4 regions of the Streptomyces sp. NPDC005423 genome follow, and region 4 is predicted to be linked to each of the others. Evidence: riboswitches for the same ligand, from Rfam matches in the RefSeq annotation. Region 4 holds a riboswitch; each other region holds the start of a gene.

Region 1 (4,790 bases), on a different contig from region 4:
ACCCCGTCGGATCGCCGAATTCGCGCCGCGGGTGCAGGAGTTGACGGACGGCCTGATCGACGGGTTCGCGCGGTCCGGCTCCGCCGACCTCATCCACGACTTCGCCTTCCCGCTCCCCATCTACGCCATCTGTGACCTGCTCGGCGTCCCCCGTGAGGACCAGGACGACTTCCGGGACTGGGCGGGGATGATGATCCGCCACGGAAAGGCGGGACAGGGAGGCAGCCCGCGGGGCGGGGTCGCGCGGTCGGTCAAGAAGATGCGCGCCTATCTCGCCGACCTCATCCACCGCAAGCGCGCGGCCCTCCCCGACACCCCGGAGCCCCTTCCCGGCGAGGACCTGATCTCCGGTCTGATCCGCGCCTCCGACCAGGGCGAGCACCTCACCGAGAACGAGGCCGCGGCGATGGCCTTCATCCTGCTCTTCGCCGGCTTCGAGACCACCGTCAACCTCATCGGCAACGGCACCTACGCCCTGCTCACCCATCCCGGGCAGCGGGCCCGGCTGGAGAGTTCGCTGGCGGCCGGCGAACGCGGTCTGCTCGACACGGGAGTCGAGGAACTCCTGCGCTACGACGGCCCGGTGGAGCTGGCGACCTGGCGTTTCGCCACCCGGGCGCTCAGTGTCGGCGGCCAGGAGATCGCGGCCGGCGACCCCGTGCTCGTCGTGCTGGCCGCAGCGGACCGGGATCCGGAGCGGTTCGCCGATCCCGAGGTGCTGGATCTCGGGCGGCGTGACAATCAACACCTCGGGTACGGGCACGGCATCCACTACTGCCTCGGGGCCCCGCTCGCCCGGCTGGAGGGCCGGACCGCGCTCGCCACCCTTCTCACCCGGCTCCCGGATCTCCGACTCGCGGTGGAACCAGCCGATTTGCGTTGGCGTGGAGGACTCATCATGCGCGGATTGCGCACCTTGCCCGTGGAATTCACACCGGTGCCGTAATGGCCGTACGGGGGAATTCGGCCATGGGGGCTCAACCTCGCCCCACCAGGGTAAAGCTGACACTTCCTCATGTCTGTGATCTTCACGTGATCCGCGCGGCATTAACTTGTGACAGGTGTTCGGCTGTGGATACGTTCATCTATCAACGCGGCGCCTCATAACAACGGCCGCGCGGTTCATCGCTGTCGCATGAAAGGCTTCCGCATGCTCTCCGGGAACGGTCGTCACCGACGCCCCCGTCAGGCTCCGGCACTCATCGTCGCGGCCGGCGTGACCGGCTCGGCCATCGCGATCCCCCTCCTCGCGGCCAGCGCCGCGAACGCGGCCGACGGCACCACCTGGGACAAGGTGGCCAACTGCGAGAGCGGCGGCTCGTGGAGTGCCAACAGCGGCAACGGCTACTACGGCGGCCTCCAGGTCTCCCAGGACGACTGGGCGAAGTACGGCGGCCTGGAGTACGCGCCGAGCGCCGACCTCGCCAGCCGTTCCCAGCAGATAGCCGTGGCCGAGAAGATCCTCGACGCCAAGGGCACCTCCGCGTGGACGACGTGCTCGCTGCTCTCCGGCCTCACCACCTCCTCCGGCTCCACGAGCGTCGACACCGGGGTGGCGAGCGACTCCCCGTCGGCCACGGCGACCGGTTCGTCCGACGCGGGGGACTCCTCGGACTCGTCCGACTCGTCGGACGCCGCCGGCTCCGCCGGCCTGTCGGACTCCTCGGGTCCCGCCGACTCGGGTACGTCCGACGCCGGTTCGGCGACTCCTTCGCCGTCCGTCACGGACAAATCCACCGGTACCGCCCACGCCGGTACGTCGGGCGGAACTGACAAGTCGTCCGGTTCCGGCACGAGCGGCGCCCGGAGCTCCCACGGTGAGCCCACGGCCTCGCCCAGCGTCAGCTACCCGGGCAACTCCGTGCAGCCCGCCGCGAAGTCGAGCCTCGTCGACACCGGCTCGCTCGGCACCGTGACCAAGAACGCTGCGACCAAGTCCGCTACGACCAAGAGCGCGACGACCGACGGCGTGGCGTCCGGCGGCAGCGCGGCCCACACCGACGCGGTCACCGGCGGCGGGCGGCACCGGGGGGCGAGCGAGGAGACGTACACGGTCCGGGCGGGCGACACCCTCGGCTCCATCGCCGACTCCCTTGGCCTCACCGGCGGATGGCGCGCGCTCTATGCCGCGAACGAGGAGGCGATAGGCGCCGACCCGGCCCGTATCGTCGCCGGTCAGACACTGGACGTCAGTGCCGAAACGGTCGCAAAGTAGCGGGAGTTGACGTCACGCTTCGCCTCGAATGTCCGCTTTGGGGAAAGTGTGGGATGAGTCTCAGAAGCCCTGATCGTCTTTGAAATTCTCACGATCGCATGTCTACGGTCAGGACCGCTCGTCACCACGGGCCCCGTCAGCCGCAACGCCGAATCCTGCCAGCGGCCGTCCGGGAACAGTCGTCGCGTCAAGCGCCGTAGGCAGGAGCGGGGGACCCAAGGTAGGCGCCGGGCCCGGGAGTCGAGAGACGAACGGAACCGGCTAGGGGTGAAGCCGTGCCTCGTACGAGAGATGTACGAGTCGCGGCCGGGCAACTCACACGGCCCGAACCCGACAGCTCACCTCGCAGGCGTCGGTGAGGGGATCTTCCATGCTGTTTTCCAGCAAGGCCAAGCACCGTCGTCCGTCCAAGGCCACCCGGGTCGCCACGCTCGCCGGCGTCACCGGTGTCGCCATCGCCGCCCCGCTGATGGCGGTCGGCAACGCCTCCGCGGCCACCGCCTCGGAGTGGGACACCGTCGCCCAGTGCGAGGCCGGCGGCAACTGGTCCATCAACACCGGCAACGGCTACTACGGCGGCCTGCAGTTCTCCGCCTCCACCTGGGCCGCCTACGGTGGCACCGCCTACGCCTCCACCGCGGACCGGGCGTCCAAGTCCGAGCAGATCGCCGTGGGCGAGAAGGTCCTCGCCGCGCAGGGCAAGGGTGCCTGGCCGACCTGCGGCACCGGCCTCTCGGGCGCCTCCTCCAGCGGCTCCGGCTCTTCCTCGAACTCGTCGTCGGGCTCCTCGAACTCGGCGGGCTCGTCCGGCTCCTCGGGCTCCTCCAACGCGTCGAGCGGCACCACCGAGCGTTCCGCCGGCACGTCGACGGCCTCCCGCTCCGCCGAGCGCCCGGTCGCCAAGAAGACCGTCACCACCCCGACTGGCAAGAAGGTCGAGAAGGGCGACGGCGAGTACAAGGTCGTCAAGGGCGACAGCCTCAGCTCCATCGCCGCGAAGCACAAGGTGAAGGGCGGCTGGCAGCAGCTGTTCAAGCTGAACAAGGACATCGTCGACAACGCCGACGTCATCTACCCGGGCCAGCAGCTGCACCTGAAGTGACATCCGGCTCGTAGTCGAACCACAGCGCCCTCATATCCGTGGTCCCCATAGTGGAGACCTCGTGAGGGCCACCCCCCGCCCCCACGGGCTCCCCGCTCCGGTGCGTGTTCCCCGTACGCACCGGAGCGGGGTTTTTTCTGGGCGGCCCGAGTGCCGCCGCACACGGCCCCTCTTTGTTCCGTTCGGAAACAATTTGCCCTCGGTTTCTGTCCAGGGGGCGGTCGGGCGGATGGCCGATCGCCCGGAGCCGGTTAGGCTCGTCTCGCAGAGCCGCTGCGGTCCTGCTCACCGCGTCACATCCCATAAGGAGATGCTCGTGCCGTCCATCGACGTCGTCGTAGCCCGGGAAATCCTGGACTCCCGAGGTAATCCCACGGTCGAGGTCGAGGTCGGCCTCGACGACGGCAGCACGGGTCGTGCCGCCGTTCCCTCCGGCGCCTCCACGGGCGCCTTCGAGGCCATCGAGCTGCGTGACGGTGACCCCAACCGTTACCAGGGCAAGGGCGTGGAGAAGGCCGTCCTCGCCGTCATCGAGCAGATCGGCCCGGAGCTGGTCGGCTACGACGCCACCGAGCAGCGCCTGATCGACCAGGCGATGTTCGACCTGGACGCCACCGACAACAAGGGCTCGCTCGGCGCCAACGCCATCCTCGGCGTCTCTCTCGCCGTCGCGCACGCCGCCTCCGAGGCCAGCGACCTCCCGCTCTTCCGCTACCTGGGCGGCCCGAACGCGCACCTGCTGCCCGTTCCGATGATGAACATCCTCAACGGCGGCTCGCACGCCGACTCCAACGTGGACATCCAGGAGTTCATGATCGCCCCGATCGGCGCGGAGTCCTTCTCCGAGGCGCTGCGCTGGGGCGCCGAGGTCTACCACACCCTCAAGTCCGTCCTGAAGACCAAGGGCCTCTCCACCGGCCTCGGCGACGAGGGCGGCTTCGCCCCGAACCTGGAGTCCAACCGCGCCGCGCTCGACCTCATCCTGGAGGCCGTCAAGCAGGCCGGCTACATCCCGGGCGAGCAGATCGCCCTCGCGCTCGACGTCGCCGCCTCCGAGTTCTACAAGGACGGCAAGTACCAGTTCGAGGGCAAGGAGCGCTCCGCCGCCGAGATGACGGAGTACTACGAGGAGCTGGTGGCGGCCTACCCGCTCGTCTCCATCGAGGACCCGCTCTTCGAGGACGACTGGGCCGGCTGGAAGGTCCTCACCGACCGCCTCGGCGAGAAGGTGCAGATCGTCGGCGACGACCTCTTCGTCACCAACCCCGAGCGGCTGGCCCGCGGCATCGAGGAGGGCACCGCCAACGCCCTGCTCGTCAAGGTCAACCAGATCGGTTCGCTGACCGAGACGCTGGACGCCGTCGAACTGGCCCAGCGCAGCGGCTACAAGTGCATGATGTCCCACCGCTCCGGCGAGACCGAGGACGTCACCATCGCCGACCTCGCCGTCGCCACCAACTGCGGCCAGATCAA
Region 2 (4,790 bases), on a different contig from region 4:
GCGCGGCCCTTTTACGGGCGGCGCGGCTCAGCCGTTTTTGTCGCCTTTCACACCGCCCGGAACAAAGGCCACGAATATGCGGAGCGCACGCGGGCGTGAAATTCCCGCGCACGGTAATACGGGCAGCGGAAATACGCCTCCGCCGATTATCTCTTCTTTGTATACGGTGCCCGTGTTAATGCCGGAGGCCGGACATGTTTACGGCATGTTGCGAAGCCCTCACACGGTCCGCGCGCTCGGCGGCGCCGGGAAAGCGCAGCCGGTGCGCGGAGCTCACGCGCTCGGTGTGCAGCGCCGTGATCGCGCGGGCCCGCTCGGCGTCACCTCGCGCCACGGCGTCCACGATGGCGCCGTGCTCCGCCCAGGACTCCACCGGGCTGACCGGCGCCTCCACCGCGTACATCCACGCGATCTTGTGCCGCAGCTGCGTCAGCACCGAGGTCAGGGACTGGCTGCCGGAGGCCTGGGCGAGCGTCTCGTGGAACCAGCCGCCCAAGGAGCGCAGATCCTCGCTGCTGCCCCTCCTGGCGCGCTCCTGGCCCAGCCTGACGAGGCCGCGCAACACCTTGAGGTGGGCCTCGGTACGGCGCTGGGCCGCCCTGGAGGCGCCGAGCGGCTCCAGCAGCATGCGCATCTCCAGCAGGTCGGCGGCCTCCTGGTCGGTCGGTTCGGCAACGCACGCGCCCGCGTGCCGCCGGGTCACCACGAAGCCCTCGGCCTCCAGCGTGCGCAGGGCCTCCCGGACGGGAACCCGCGAGACGCCGTAGCGGCGCGCGAGGAGTTCCTCGGTGAGCCGGCCGCCGCGCTCGTAGACACCGGCGACGATGTCGTCCCGGATCGCGGTGCATACCGAATGCGCCGGAATACGCATGACCGACCTCCGTCTTAATCCCCGTGAAACGTCGACGATTGACGTGTGTTCCGTGACTCTATTGCAGCGGGACGGAATTTCCGACGGGGGACCGGAATCCATGGATATTTTTTGGACAGCGGGGCTCCGGAAAGGCCGAAAGCCCCGGCCGGAGCGGCCGGGGCTTCGGGAAGGGCGCGGGTCAGACGGTGACGCCGTGCGAGCGGAGGTAGGCGACGGGGTCGATGTCCGAGCCGTACTCGGCGGTCGTCCGGGCCTCGAAGTGGAGGTGCGGGCCGGTCGCGTTGCCGGTCGCCCCGGAGAGGCCGATCTGCTGACCGGTGGTGACCCGCTGACCCACCGAGACGCCGATGGACGACAGGTGGCCGTACTGGGTGTAGGTGCCGTCGTTCATCCTGATGACGACGTTGTCGCCGTAGGCGCCGCCCCAGCCGGCCTCGACGACGGTGCCGTAGCCCACCGCGCGGACGCTGGTGCCGGTCGCGGCGTGGAAGTCGATGCCGGTGTGGGTGCCGGAGGACCACAGGGAACCGCCGGTCTCGTAGCCCGTGGAGACGTACGAGCCGGCGACCGGCGTGACGAAGGTGTTGAGTCGCTTGCGCTCGGCGGCGCGGGCGGCGCGCTCCTTGGCCGCGCGCTCCTCCTTGGCCTGCTCGGCGGCGCGGGCGCGGGCCTCCGCCTCGGCCTTCTTCTCCGCTGCGGCCTGCTGCTGGGCGGCGGCCTGGGCGTCGATCTTCTCGGCGAGGGAGTCGCCGATGGAGACGACCGGGGTGAGGGCGGTCTGCTCGACCGAGGACTCCGCGGCGAGGGCCGGGGCGGCCAGCGTGCCGACGACGCCGGTGGTGGCGAGGGCCGCGACGCCCATCGCCCGGGTGGTGGTGCGGTGCGTCCGGCTCGGACGGCGGTGCTTCCCGGTGGCGCGGGTGAACGCCATGTAGTGGCTGGTCCTTTCCTTCCTTCTCGCCTACCGGGTTAGCTGACGGGTTCGGAGCAGGAAGGTCTCCTACGGACCCCCTCGCGGCACGCGCGGGCGTCCGATTCACCCCAGGGACTGTTGACATGGGTCCCCGGCTCCCCTGGCTCGCGCCGTACGGGGACTCGGCGATGACTGTCCGGTGCCGCGGACGCGGCGCGGTGCCTGACGGACAGCCGGACAGACGCTAAGCGGGGCCACTTTCCATTCCCAAACGGATCACGCTTTTTGTAGCGCACGCCACAGGGCAGACAGGCGACTCCCCCTCAATTCGGACATCAGGGGACCCGGGTGACGCTTTCGTCGCCCGGGTCCCCCCGCGCGCGTGCCGCTACTCCGCGGAGACGACGGCGACTTCGCCGATACCGAGCGCCTCGACGGGCTCTTTGATGCTCGCCGCGTCGCCGACCAGGACCGTCACCAGCCGGTCCACCGGGAACGCGCTCACGACGGCGGCGGTGGCCTCCACGGTGCCGGTGGCGGCCAACTGCCGGTACAGCGTTGCCTGGTAGTCGTCCGGGAGGTGCTGCTCGACCTGGTCGGCCAGGGTGCTCGCCACGGCCGCGGCGGTCTCGTACTTGAGGGGCGCCACTCCGACGAGGTTCTGCACGGCGACATCGCGCTCGGTGTCGGTGAGCCCCTCCGCCGCCAGCTTGCGCAGCACGGTCCACAGGTCGGCCAGGGCGGGACCAGTGTTCGGGGTGTCCACGGAGCCGCTGATGGCGAGCATCGCGGCACCCGTGCCGTCGGGTGCCGAGCGCAGTACCTGGCCGAACGCCCGCACCCCGTAGGTGTATCCCTTCTCCTCCCGCAGGACACGGTCCAGACGGGAGGTCAGGGTGCCGCCCAGGCAGTACGTGCCGAGCACCTGGGCGGGCCAGAGGCGGTCGTGCCGGTCGGGTCCGATGCGGCCGATCAGCAACTGCGTCTGGACGGCGCCGGGACGGTCCACGATGACGACCCGGCCGCTGTCGTCCGCGGTCACCGGCGACACCGGCCGCGGCTCGGCCGAGGAGCCCGTCCAGGCACCCAGGGTGTCGGCGAGCAGCCCGTCCAGGTCGATGTCCGTGAGGTCGCCGACGACGACCACGGTGGCCGTCGCGGGCCGCACGTGCCGGTCGTAGAAGGCGCGTACAGAGGCCGAGTCGATCTTCTGGACGGTCTCCTCGGTGCCCTGGCGCGGGCGGGACATGCGCGCCGCCGCCGGGAACAGCTGCTTGGAGAGTTCCTTGGCGGCCCGGCGGGACGGGTTGGCCGTCTCGTGCGGGATCTCGTCCAGGCGGTTGCGGACCAGCCGCTCGATCTCGCTGTCGGCGAAGGCGGGCGCCCGGAGGGCGTCGGACAGCAGCCCCAGCCCCTTGGCCAGACGCGAGGCGGGCACCTCAAGGCTGAGGCGCAGCCCGGGGTGGTCGGCGTGCGCGTCGAGGGTGGCGCCGGAGCGCTCCAGTTCGGCCGCGAACTCCTCGGCGGAGTGCTTGTCCGTGCCCTCGGAGAAGGCCCGGGCGGTGATCGTGGCGACACCGTCCAGGCCGGCCGGCTCGGCGTCCAGGGGTGCGTCGAGGAGGACCTCCACGGCGACGACCTGCTGGCCGGGGCGGTGGCAGCGCAGCACGGTCAGGCCGTTGCCGAGCGTCCCCCGCTCCGGGGCCGGGAACGCCCACGGCCTGGCCTCGCCCGCCTGGGGCTGCGGGTGGAACTCCATCGCGGCGAGCTCGGTCACTTGGCCGCCTCCTCGTTCTCGTCGGTGGCGGCGGCTTCCGTCTCGCCGGCCCCGGGGGCGAGCGGCTCGTAGACGAGCACCGCGCGGTTGTCGGGACGCAGGCGCGCCTTGGCGACCTCCTGGACCTCCTCGACGGTCACGTCGAGGACCCGCTGTACGGCGGTCAGGGCGAGCTGTGGGTCGCCGAACAGGACGGCGTAGCGGCACAGTTCGTCCGCGCGGCCGGCGACCGTGCCCAGCCGGTCCAGCCACTCGCGCTCCAACTGGGCCTGCGCGCGCTCCATTTCCTCGGCCGTGGGGCCCTCCTCGGCGAACCGGGCGAGTTCCTCGTCGATGGCCGTCTCGATGACGGGCACCTCGACGTCACCGGACGTCTTGACGTCCAGCCACCCCAGGGAGGGCGCCCCGGCCAGTCGCAGCAGGCCGAAGCCGGCCGCAACCGCCGTACGGTCGCGCCGTACCAGTCGGTTGTAGAGGCGGGAGGACTCGCCGCCGCCGAGGATGGTCAGCGCCAGGTCGGTCGCGTCGGACGCGCGCGTGCCGTCCTGCGGCAGCCGGTAGGCGCACATCAGGGCGCGGGCCGGTACCTCCTCCACGACGACCTCGCGCAGCTCCTCGCCCATCGTGTCGGGGAGCGCGCCGTCCCGGGGGGCGGGCTTGCCGTCGTGCCCGGGGATGGAGCCGAAGTACTTCTCCACCCAGGCGAGGGTCTGCTCGGGGTCGATGTCGCCGACCACGGACAGGACGGCGTTGTTCGGCGCGTAGTAGGTCCGGAAGAACGCCCGCGCGTCCTCCAGGGTGGCAGCGTCCAGGTCCGCCATCGAGCCGATCGGCGTGTGGTGGTAGGGGTGCCCCTCCGGGTAGGCGAGGGCGGTCAGCTTCTCGAACGCCGTGCCGTAGGGCACGTTGTCGTAGCGCTGGCGGCGCTCGTTCTTGACCACGTCCCGCTGGTTCTCCATGGACTCCTCGTCCAGGGCGGTGAGCAGGGAGCCCATGCGGTCGGCCTCCAGCCAGAGGGCGAGCTCCAACTGGTGGGTGGGCATGGTCTCGAAGTAGTTGGTCCGCTCGAAACTGGTGGTGCCGTTGAGCGAACCGCCCGCGCCCTGCACGAGCTCGAAGTGACCGTTGCCCTTCACCTGCCCGGAGCCCTGGAACATCAGGTGCTCGAAGAGGTGCGCCAGACCGGTGCGCCCCTTGACCTCGTGGCGGGAGCCGACGTCGTACCA
Region 3 (4,790 bases), on a different contig from region 4:
CGGCAGGACGCCGCGGTAGGCGTGCCACCAGTGGTGCCGGCCGCCGCCGTCCCCGGAGCCCGCCAGGACGAGCAGCATGTCGCGGGTCCGCGGATCGGCCACCTGATAGGCGTCGAGGAGTAACCGCACGTCGGCGGCTTTCACCCCGCTGGCGCCCGTCTCGACCCGGCTCACCTTCGACTGGTGCCAGCCCACCAGCCGGGCCGCCTCACCACTGGTGAGCCCCGATTGGGCGCGCAACGCGCGCAGTTCGGCGCCCAGCTTCCGGCGGCGCACCGCGGGACCGTACTGCATGGGCTCCTCCTTACTCCTTTGAGGCCGCCCAAATACGGTCTGCCGTCGCAGAGTTCACCGCTTCGAGCGACAGATATATGCATATCTCGGTGGATCGCCACCGAGACCGACGCGGTAATGGCAGTCTGGCGAAGAAGCACCAGTCCGGGACCGTACTCGAACCATCCGCTCCGTGTCGGACACCGGTCCCGTGGGAAAGGGACGACCGCGCCATGGCAGATCACCTGGAAGCATCCATCACTCTGCCGAGCGATCCCGCCTCGGTCTCCGCGGCCCGCGCCTACGTGATCGGGACGTTGGCGGAATGGGGACTGCCGGCGGACACGGAGGCCGCCGACTCCGTCCGCCTCATCGTCTCCGAACTCACCACCAACGCGGTACAGCACACGTTCGGGCAGTCGCCCACCTTCACGGTGGACATCGAGCTGGACCGTGACGAGCGGCTGCGGATCGGCGTCACCGACAGCCATCCGCGCTTCCCCAAGCGGCTGCCGGCCGCCGTCCAGCAGGACAACGGCCGGGGCATGGTGATCATTCGCTGGCTGGCCGCGGAGTGCGGCGGGAAACTGCGGATCCGCCCCACCCGCGAGGGCGGCAAGACGGTCTCCATCGAACTGCCGTGGACGGTGCCGGCCCGGCCGGTACCCGCCGCCGGGCAGCAGGAGCCGTAGGCGGCTCCGTGGGGCACCCAAGAGGGCGGCGGCCCGTCAGGCGGCGCCGCCCTCCCGGGCGGTCAGCTGACCCGGCCGTACCAGACGCTCTTGGTCCAGATCTTCTGGAGTCGCACCACGTCCCCGGTCTTGGGGGCGTGCCAGATCTTCCCCTTCCCGGCGTAGATGCCGACGTGGTAGACGCTGGAACCGGAGTGGAAGAACACGAGATCCCCGGCCTTGCGGCTGCCGGCGGACACGTGGTGGCTCCTGTTGTACTGCTGAGCGGCCGTACGCGGCAGGCTCTTGCCCGCCTTCTTGTACGAGTACAACGTGAGCCCCGAGCAGTCGAACCGCCCGGGTCCGGTGGCGCCGTACCTGTAGGGGGAGCCCTTCTTGGAGGCCGCCACCTGAAGTGCCTTCGTCCCGGGTGTCGAGGCCGCGGCGTCGGGCGCGAGGCCCGGGACCACGACGGAGCCGCCCACGGCGGCGATGGCGAAGGCCGAGGCCGTACCGGCTCGGACCATCAGCGACGGGACACGATTGAGCGCAGTCATGCGCAACCCTTCGTCAGCCGCCTGTGAAGGATGACCTGTCGGATTCGGGCTGGCGAAGTTGCCCGGCCGCTGTCGCGGCTTCACCCCAAGGGCTGCTCGGGCCGGTCATGGCGTGACCGTTCCGGCGACCCGTCGTGCCTGGGTCCTCCACTCCTGCCGATCCACTCCTGTCGACCGGTTACCCGAGCGGCGGCAGGACTCGGCGTCCGCCCGGATCGCCCCACCGGTGTGGCGGGGGCTTGTCGTCAGACACGGATCTTGACCTACTCATGTCCGAAAATCCCAACGGAACGGGGGGTTTGTGTTGTTACTCACCACTCACCCGTTCGGGTGGACACCCGCGTGTTCGACGCGGTGTCCAGGAGGTCGCGCAGCCCCGGACCAGCACCGGAATGTCCCGTTCCGCCTTTGGAGCAGGCGTGTTGCGCAACCGGAGCGGTCCCGAAAGCGGACGGACAGGTAGTCCGAACGGTGGCATGCCATTCGGTCCGTCCGAGTGCCGTTCCGGACTGACCCCCTCGACGGTGCGCCGTCCGGAACGGCTTCACGCTCCGTCAACTGCCGGAGCGGGCGGGTGTGGTGACGCGGGCCATGCGGCGCGCCCCGGCACGCCCACACGGCGTACCCGTCGGCACGCGGGGCCCGTGACCCGGACCCGGCTCGCCGTGCGTCCACCCAAGTGCCCGGCGGAGCGGGGCCGCCCGGAATCCGACCGCTGGACTCGACGCCAACTTCGTTGGCAGAAACCTGAGTTGACCCGTCCGCCGTTCGGGCCGGCCGGCCGCCGTGACCGACGGCCCGTCACCTCGGCCCCCCACGGCGTCCGGGGACGGAACCCCGCGCCACGAGGAGGCGGGCGCGGCTGTGTTCTACGGGCGTAGACGCGCCTGTCCTGATCCCGGTTCGGTTAACTTGCCCGAAACCCGGTCCAACTAGCCTGCCCGTCCACGCCACCAGGGAGTTCGGCCCGGGGCTGCGGCAACCGGACCCCGCACGGTCCGGAGCGAGGACTGTGAGGTGGGACGTGCATCTGACCCCGCACGAGCAAGAGAGGCTGCTGATCCATGTGGCGGCCGACGTGGCCGAGAAGCGCCGGGCCCGCGGGCTCCGGCTCAACCACCCCGAGGCGGTCGCCCTCATCACGTCGCACATCCTCGAAGGCGCACGTGACGGCCGTACGGTCGCCGAGCTGATGTCCTCCGGACGAGCCCTGCTCACCAGGGACGACGTCATGTCCGGCATCCCCGAGATGATCCACGACGTCCAGGTCGAGGCGACCTTCCCGGACGGCACCAAGCTCGTCACCGTCCACGACCCGATCGTGTGACCGGGGGAGAGGCCGCCATGATTCCCGGAGAGTTCCTGTTCGCGGACGACCCGATCGTCTACAACGAGGGCCGTGAGGTCACCCGCCTGACCGTCCTCAACGCCGCCGACCGGCCCGTGCAGGTCGGTTCCCACTACCACTTCGCCGAGGCCAACCCCGGCCTGGACTTCGACCGCGGCGCCGCGCGCGGGAAGCGGCTCAACGTCGCCGCCGGCACCGCCGTACGGTTCGAGCCCGGTATCCCGGTCGAGGTGGAACTCGTCCCGCTGGCCGGCGCCCGGGTCGTACCCGGACTGCGCGGGGAGACCGGAGGTGCCCTCGATGCCTGAGATTGCACGAGCCGCGTACGCGGACCTGTTCGGGCCGACCACCGGCGACCGGATCCGGCTCGCCGACACCGATCTGCTGATCGAGATCGAGGAGGACCGTTCCGGCGGGCCCGGACTCGCCGGTGACGAGGCCGTGTTCGGCGGCGGCAAGGTCATCCGTGAGTCGATGGGACAGGCCCGTGCCACCCGCGCGGAGGGCACCCCCGACACCGTCGTCACGGGCGCCGTGATCGTCGACCACTGGGGGATCGTCAAGGCAGACGTGGGCATCCGCGACGGCCGGATCACCGGCATCGGCAAGGCCGGCAACCCGGACACCATGGACGGCGTCCACCCCGACCTGGTCATCGGCCCCGAGACGGAGGTCATCGCGGGCAACGGGCGCATCCTCACGGCGGGTGCCGTCGACGCGCACGTCCACTTCATCTGCCCGCAGATCGCCGACGAGGCGCTCGCCTCCGGTGTCACCACGCTGGTCGGCGGTGGCACCGGACCGGCCGAGGGCTCCAAGGCGACCACCGTCACGCCCGGCCCCTGGCATCTGGCCCGGATGCTGGAGGCGATGGAGCAGTACCCGCTCAACATCGGCTTCCTCGGCAAGGGCAACACCGTCTCGCACGAGGCGATGCTCTCCCAGATCCGCGGTGGCGCGCTCGGCCTCAAGCTGCACGAGGACTGGGGCTCCACCCCGGCCGTCATCGACGCCTCCCTGACGGTGGCCGACCGGACCGGCATCCAGGTCGCCATCCACACGGACACCCTGAACGAGGCCGGTTTCGTCGGCGACACCCTCGCCGCGATCGCCGGACGCGGCATCCACGCCTACCACACCGAGGGGGCGGGCGGCGGCCACGCGCCCGACATCATGACCGTGGTCTCCGAGCCGCACGTGCTGCCCAGCTCCACCAACCCCACCCGGCCGTACACCGTCAACACCGCCGAGGAACACCTCGACATGCTGATGGTCTGCCACCACCTCAACCCGGCGGTCCCCGAGGACCTCGCCTTTGCCGAGTCCCGTATCCGGCCGTCGACCATCGGCGCGGAGGACATCCTGCACGACCTCGGCGCGATCTCGATCATCTCCTCCGACTCGCAGGCGATGGGCCGCGTCGGCGAGGTCGTCCTGCGGACCTGGCAGACGGCGCACGTGATGAAGCGGCGCCGGGGCGCTCTGCCCGGCGACGGCCGCGCGGACAACCACCGGGTGCGCCGCTATGTCGCCAAGTACACGATCAACCCCGCCCTCGCGCAGGGCCTCGCCCGCGAGATCGGCTCCGTCGAGAGCGGCAAGCTCGCCGATCTGGTGCTCTGGGAACCGGCGTTCTTCGGCGTCAAGCCGCACCTCGTCATCAAGGGCGGCCAGATCGCGTACGCGCAGATGGGCGACGCCAACGCCTCCATCCCGACCCCGCAGCCGATCCTCCCGCGTCCGATGTACGGGGCGATCGGGCGGGCGCCGGGCGCCAACTCGGTCAACTTCGTGGCGCCGCTGGCGATCGAGGACGGGCTGCCGGAACGGCTGGACCTCGGCAAGAAGTTCACGGCCATCGAGTCGACGCGCGGTGTCACCAAGGCGGACATGCGCGAGAACGACGCCAGGCCGCGCGTCCACATCGACCCCGACAGCTTC
Region 4 (4,790 bases):
CGGGCCGTACGGCGCTCTGGATCGCGGACGGGCCCGCGAAGAAGATCGACTCCTCGCGTACGGGCATGCCCGGACCCGGCGCGTGGATCATCTGGCTGTTGCCCGTGTAGAGGCCGACGTGCCCGGCGTCGCCGTGGAAGAAGACGAGGTCTCCCGGGCGGACGTCGGTGAGCGGGACGGGTGTGCCGACCAACGCCTGTTCCGGCGCCGTACGCGGCAGCAGGACCCCGGCGGCCCGCCAGGCGGCCTGGACGAGGGCGGCGCAGTCGTAGGTGTCCGGACCGGACGCGCCCCACAGGCACGGCTTGCCGATCTGGGCGCGGGCGAACCCGAGGGCGGTGGCGTTCTTGCTGGCCGCGCTGACAGCGGGCGCGCCGGTAACGGGGGCGGTGTCGACGGGTGCGGTGGCGATCGCCGGCGCCGTCGGGGTCGCGGTCGCCGTGGCGACCGCGGGGATCGAGGGGCTGGTCAGCGGGTCCGCCAGGAAGGCCAACTCCACTTCGGCGTCGGTGAGTTGCTGATACTGGGGCACCTGCGGCGCGGGCTGCCAGAGGACTTCGGGGGCCGGCTGCCAGTCGAGTTGCTGCGCCGACTGCCAGGCCGCTTCAGGGGCGACCTGGGTCGCGAAGCCGGGCATGGACTGCGTACCGAAGTCGGGAGCCGCCTGCATACCGACCCCCGGCATCGACTGCGTGCCGAAGTCCGGGGTGACCGACGCGTATCCGAGGTTCGGTGTGCCGGATGTGCCGAAGTCGGGGGCGGGTTGCGTGCCGCCGAGGACGGGCATGGAGTGCGTGCCGAAGTCCGGGGTGACCGACGCGTATCCGAGGTTCGGTGTGCCGGATGTGCCGAAGTCGGGGGCGGGTTGCGTGCCGCCGAGGACCGGCATCGACTGCGTGCCGAAGTCCGGGGCCTGCTGGGTCCCGTAGGCGGGCATGAAAGGTGAATTGGGGTCCGGGGTGGGCTGGCTGCCGAAGCCGGGGTCGGGCTGGAGGCCGACGACGGGCATCGACTGACTCGCGAGCGTGGGCGTCGACTGGGTGCCGAAGTCCGGGGCGGGCTGCCAGGGCTGCTCCGGAACCGCTCCCCAAGTGGTAGCGGCCGGTGCGGAGTTGAGCTCCGGGGCGGCGGCCCACGGCTGTGCGGCGTACTGGGAGAGCAGTTCGCGGTCCGGGGCGTACTCGGTCCAGGCCTGCTGCGGCCCGGCGGCCGCGGGCAGCGCCTGACGGCCGGACTCCTGGGCCAGTTCCGGGAGTTGTGGCGGCTGCGGGACCTGAAGGGCCTGCGGCAGTTGCGTGGTCGCTGTCGGCAGCGCCTGTTCGGCGGTCCGTGGTGCCGGTGACGCGGGCGGCAGCGCGGCGATCGCCGGTCCGGCCGTCAGCTCCGGTACGTCGCCGGAGGCAGCCGCGCCGACCGGCCCCGCCGTTAGCTCGGCCACGGGCCGGGAGCCCGCCGCGCGGTCACGGCCGCCGTCGTCGCCGCTCCGGCGCGGAGCGGGAATGCCCGCCCGGGAAGCGGCCGTTCGGGCGGGATTCCGGGCGGCCGGGAGCACGGCCGGGACGCTCGGGCCCAACTGCGCGCGGGCCGCGTCGAACCACTGCCGGGCGACGGCGTCGAGAGGCGGATTCGACGGCCGGCCGGCGGCCGCGGGACGCTGACGTCCGCGTCCTCCGGCCGCCATGGCGCGCGTGGCGTTGTAGTTCCCGGTGGCGGTCTCGGCCGCGTCGTAGAGGGAGTTGATCCGCCGCGCGACCTCCTCCCGACTGGGTCGGTCGTCCGTGCTGAGGCCGCTGACCCCGGACCGATCGCTGGATTCCGCCGCCATGGCAGACGTGCTCCCTCCGTGCTGCGCCTACCGGGTTAGCTGTCGGGTTCGGGCGGGTGGATACGGAAGGTGTGCCCTACGGCCCTTGTCCCTGGGGACAGTTGGGCCGATTCACCCCAAGTCGATTGGGTCCCCGGCTCCGGCCGCCACGGGGGGCGGTACCGGACTCAACGCCGGCCGCGCGGCCCGGCGCCGTTCGCCGGAGGAAGTCGTGCGGCCTGGCGCCAACCTAGCCAACGTGTGTGCCTCGTGTGAAGGTTGAAGCGCGATATGTCCGATACGTAAATGTGACCTTTACCTCTACCGTACGTCGAGCGTCGGTCCAGCCGCCGACGACGGCCCTGGTCACCGCTGGTCGAGGGGTGCCGCGCCAACTCCCGGCAGGAGGTTCGGAGCAGCGTGAGGATGCCGTTTCATAAGAGGTCGCTGTGAATTCGTGGCTCGCTTGAACGCGCCACGCACCCGCTCCGTATGAGTCGGGGGGATTTCCATGCCGAGCCGACCGATAGGCGTAGGAGCACTTCTCTTGAGACGCAACACGCGCAGACGCCCCACGGGCGCACGACGAGCGACTCTGGCAGCAGTCGCGCTGATGCTGGGTGGCGGCGGCCTCGTGGCGGCCAACGTGTACGCCTCCGCGGCCGAGGGCGGCCGGGGCGGCGACTCCTCCCAGCACACGGACTCGGCTGCGCCGGGCGGGAGTTCGGGAGCCGGCACGATCGACTGCCCGGACGTCGGAAGCCGGTTGACCACGGTTCCCGAGGGCGCGAAGTCGGACGTCGACACCGAACTCGCCCTGCTCGACCAGCAGACGGCCGAGGCGTACCAGAAGCTCCAGAACTCGGCGCAGGCCATCGGCCAGGACGCCGGCTTCGCCGACAGCGCGATCATGAGTCCGCTGAAGGAGAAGCGCGCGGCGACGCTCGAACGCATCGCCGTCGCCATCGACCGCGTGGGGGAGCGCCCCCAGGGCCTCGACGACCTCGCGGCCTGCACCCTGCGCCCGTCCGACAACCAGAACGGCGCGGGCCAGGGCCAGCAGCAGGGTGACAGCCCGGGCCAGAGCGGCCAACCGACCGCGGGCCAGACCAGCAACGGCGGCCAGACCGGCAACGGCGGACAGGCCGGCAACGGCCCGGTCGCCGCGGACTACGCGGACATCACCACGGTCCAGCCGAACGTGCGGAGTCCGCAGCAGCAGGCGGACGCCTCCCGGGGCACCTTCACCACCAGGTGCGGGGTGAACGCCAACGGCCTGTTCAACTCGGACAACGTCATCGTCGCGCCGGGTGTCACCAACGGAGCCCACCACTTCCACGACTACGTGGGCAACCAGTCCAACAACGCCTTCGCCAGTGACCAGGACCTGGCCACCGCCGACACCAGCTGTGCCGACAAGGGCGACAGGTCCACGTACTACTGGCCCGTCCTGCGGTTGCAGAACGGGACCCAGGAGCGGGACGCCAACTCGCCCGGCGGCGGCACCGAGGGCAACGCGGGCCGGATCGTCACGGCCAAGCAGGTCACGCTGACGTTCCAGGGCAACCCGCGCGGCAAGGTCACCGAGATGCCGCGCCTCCTGCGCATCATCACCGGCGACGCCAAGGCGTTCGTCAACGGGCCGGCCAACGCCAACGCCTCCTGGAGCTGCACCGGGTTCGAGGACCGGCAGCTCAAGGACAAGTACCCGCTGTGCCCCAAGGGCAGTGACGTGGTGCGCACGTTCAGGTTCCAGAGCTGCTGGGACGGCAGGAACATCGACAGCGCCAACCACCGTACCCACGTGGCGTTCGCCACCGCCGACGGCGCCTGCCCCGAGGGCTTCGAGCCCATCCCGCAACTGGTCCAGCGCATCGTCTACGGCGTGGGGGCGCCGAGCCTCGCCGACGGCGGGCGCACGGTCCCGTTCTTCGCGGTCGACTCCTTCCCGGAGCAGCTGCACAAGCCGGTCACGGACCACGGTGACTTCATCAACGTCTTCGACGAGAGCCTGATGCGGGAGATGGTCGGCTGCATCAACGACGGGCGGCGCTGCGGTGCCGGGTCCGGTTCGGGTTCCGGCGGCGGAGACCAGGGCGGGACCACGCCCCCGGCCGAGCCCACCGCGGGCAACGGCGCCGGAGGCGGCAACGGCTCCGGCGACGTCGGTGGCGGTGACAACGGGGGTGCGACCGATCCCGGCACCGGAGGCGGCGAGCCGTCCGCCGAGCCGACTGCCGAGCCGTCCGACACCGTCACGGCCACGCCGAGCGCGACCGACCGGCCCGGCGCCCCGGCGACCGAGCCCGCGGAGGGTGTGACGCCCACCCTGGCGGAGCCCAAGGCCGACACCAAGACCTCGGGTGTCCATGACGCCGCCACCGCGGCCCCCTCCCGGGGCGGCTCGGGCGACGCTTCCGGCGGCGAGGTGGGGACCGCCGTGCGGACACCGGACCCGACGATCACGGCGGGCGGCGGGGAGACCTCGGTGGCCGCCCCGCAGACCGAGCCGCAGGCGGTCCAGGGCGGCGGCCTCGCCGAAACCGGCGCGCACCTCTGGCCGGCCGCCCTCGGGGCGCTGCTGCTGATCGGCGGGTTCGTCCTGCTCCGCAGGGGCGGACGCGCCGCACGCTGACGTAGTTCCCCGTCGCGGAGGCGGGGACGAGCCGGTCCGCGGAGGCCCGATCACGGCGTCCGCGGGCCGGCTCTCGCGCTGTCCGGCCCCCGGCGATCCCCTCAGCGGCGAGGGGGAATACGGAGGCACCCTCCGCGGTTGGATGGCATGTAACCGACAGCGGGGATCGAGACCGAAGACCCCCGGTTGCCGGACGGAAGGAGAACGAATCCCCATGGCAGCCAACAACGTGCGGCCCGTGGTGACCCTGCGGTCGACGGCCGGAACCGGCGCGACCTACGTCACCCGCAAGAACCGCCGGACCCACCCCGACCGGCTGGTCCTGCGCAAGTACGACTCGGTGGCCGGCAC

What was found. Region 4 has a riboswitch for cyclic di-AMP ahead of ABZT12_RS18910 (NlpC/P60 family protein). Riboswitches for the same ligand answer to the same signal wherever they lie in the genome.
Region 1: another riboswitch for cyclic di-AMP. It lies ahead of ABZT12_RS15820 (transglycosylase family protein); the one in region 4 lies ahead of ABZT12_RS18910 (NlpC/P60 family protein).
Region 2: another riboswitch for cyclic di-AMP. It lies ahead of ABZT12_RS30110 (M23 family metallopeptidase); the one in region 4 lies ahead of ABZT12_RS18910 (NlpC/P60 family protein).
Region 3: another riboswitch for cyclic di-AMP. It lies ahead of ABZT12_RS21880 (C40 family peptidase); the one in region 4 lies ahead of ABZT12_RS18910 (NlpC/P60 family protein).

What each region holds. Positions count from the first base shown of each region.
Region 1 covers NZ_JBEXET010000012.1:86,938-91,727, forward strand. Annotated here, with positions in the region: gene ABZT12_RS15810 (cytochrome P450) at 1-946, shown strand, start outside; gene ABZT12_RS15815 (transglycosylase family protein) at 1,151-2,215, shown strand; cyclic di-AMP (ydaO/yuaA leader) riboswitch at 2,398-2,582, shown strand; gene ABZT12_RS15820 (transglycosylase family protein) at 2,586-3,317, shown strand; gene eno (phosphopyruvate hydratase) at 3,628-4,790, shown strand, end outside.
Region 2 covers NZ_JBEXET010000038.1:21,816-26,605, reverse strand. Annotated here, with positions in the region: gene ABZT12_RS30115 (GntR family transcriptional regulator) at 176-871, opposite strand; gene ABZT12_RS30110 (M23 family metallopeptidase) at 1,053-1,805, opposite strand; cyclic di-AMP (ydaO/yuaA leader) riboswitch at 1,819-1,985, opposite strand; gene ABZT12_RS30105 (pitrilysin family protein) at 2,176-3,564, opposite strand; gene ABZT12_RS30100 (pitrilysin family protein) at 3,561-4,790, opposite strand, start outside.
Region 3 covers NZ_JBEXET010000020.1:115,490-120,279, reverse strand. Annotated here, with positions in the region: gene ABZT12_RS21890 (helix-turn-helix transcriptional regulator) at 1-294, opposite strand, end outside; gene ABZT12_RS21885 (ATP-binding protein) at 507-965, shown strand; gene ABZT12_RS21880 (C40 family peptidase) at 1,028-1,501, opposite strand; cyclic di-AMP (ydaO/yuaA leader) riboswitch at 1,505-1,716, opposite strand; gene ABZT12_RS21875 (urease subunit gamma) at 2,526-2,828, shown strand; gene ABZT12_RS21870 (urease subunit beta) at 2,846-3,157, shown strand; gene ABZT12_RS21865 (urease subunit alpha) at 3,150-4,790, shown strand, end outside.
Region 4 covers NZ_JBEXET010000016.1:77,420-82,209, reverse strand. Annotated here, with positions in the region: gene ABZT12_RS18910 (NlpC/P60 family protein) at 1-1,825, opposite strand, end outside; cyclic di-AMP (ydaO/yuaA leader) riboswitch at 1,835-1,993, opposite strand; gene ABZT12_RS18905 (DUF1996 domain-containing protein) at 2,418-4,439, shown strand; gene rpmG (50S ribosomal protein L33) at 4,654-4,790, shown strand, end outside.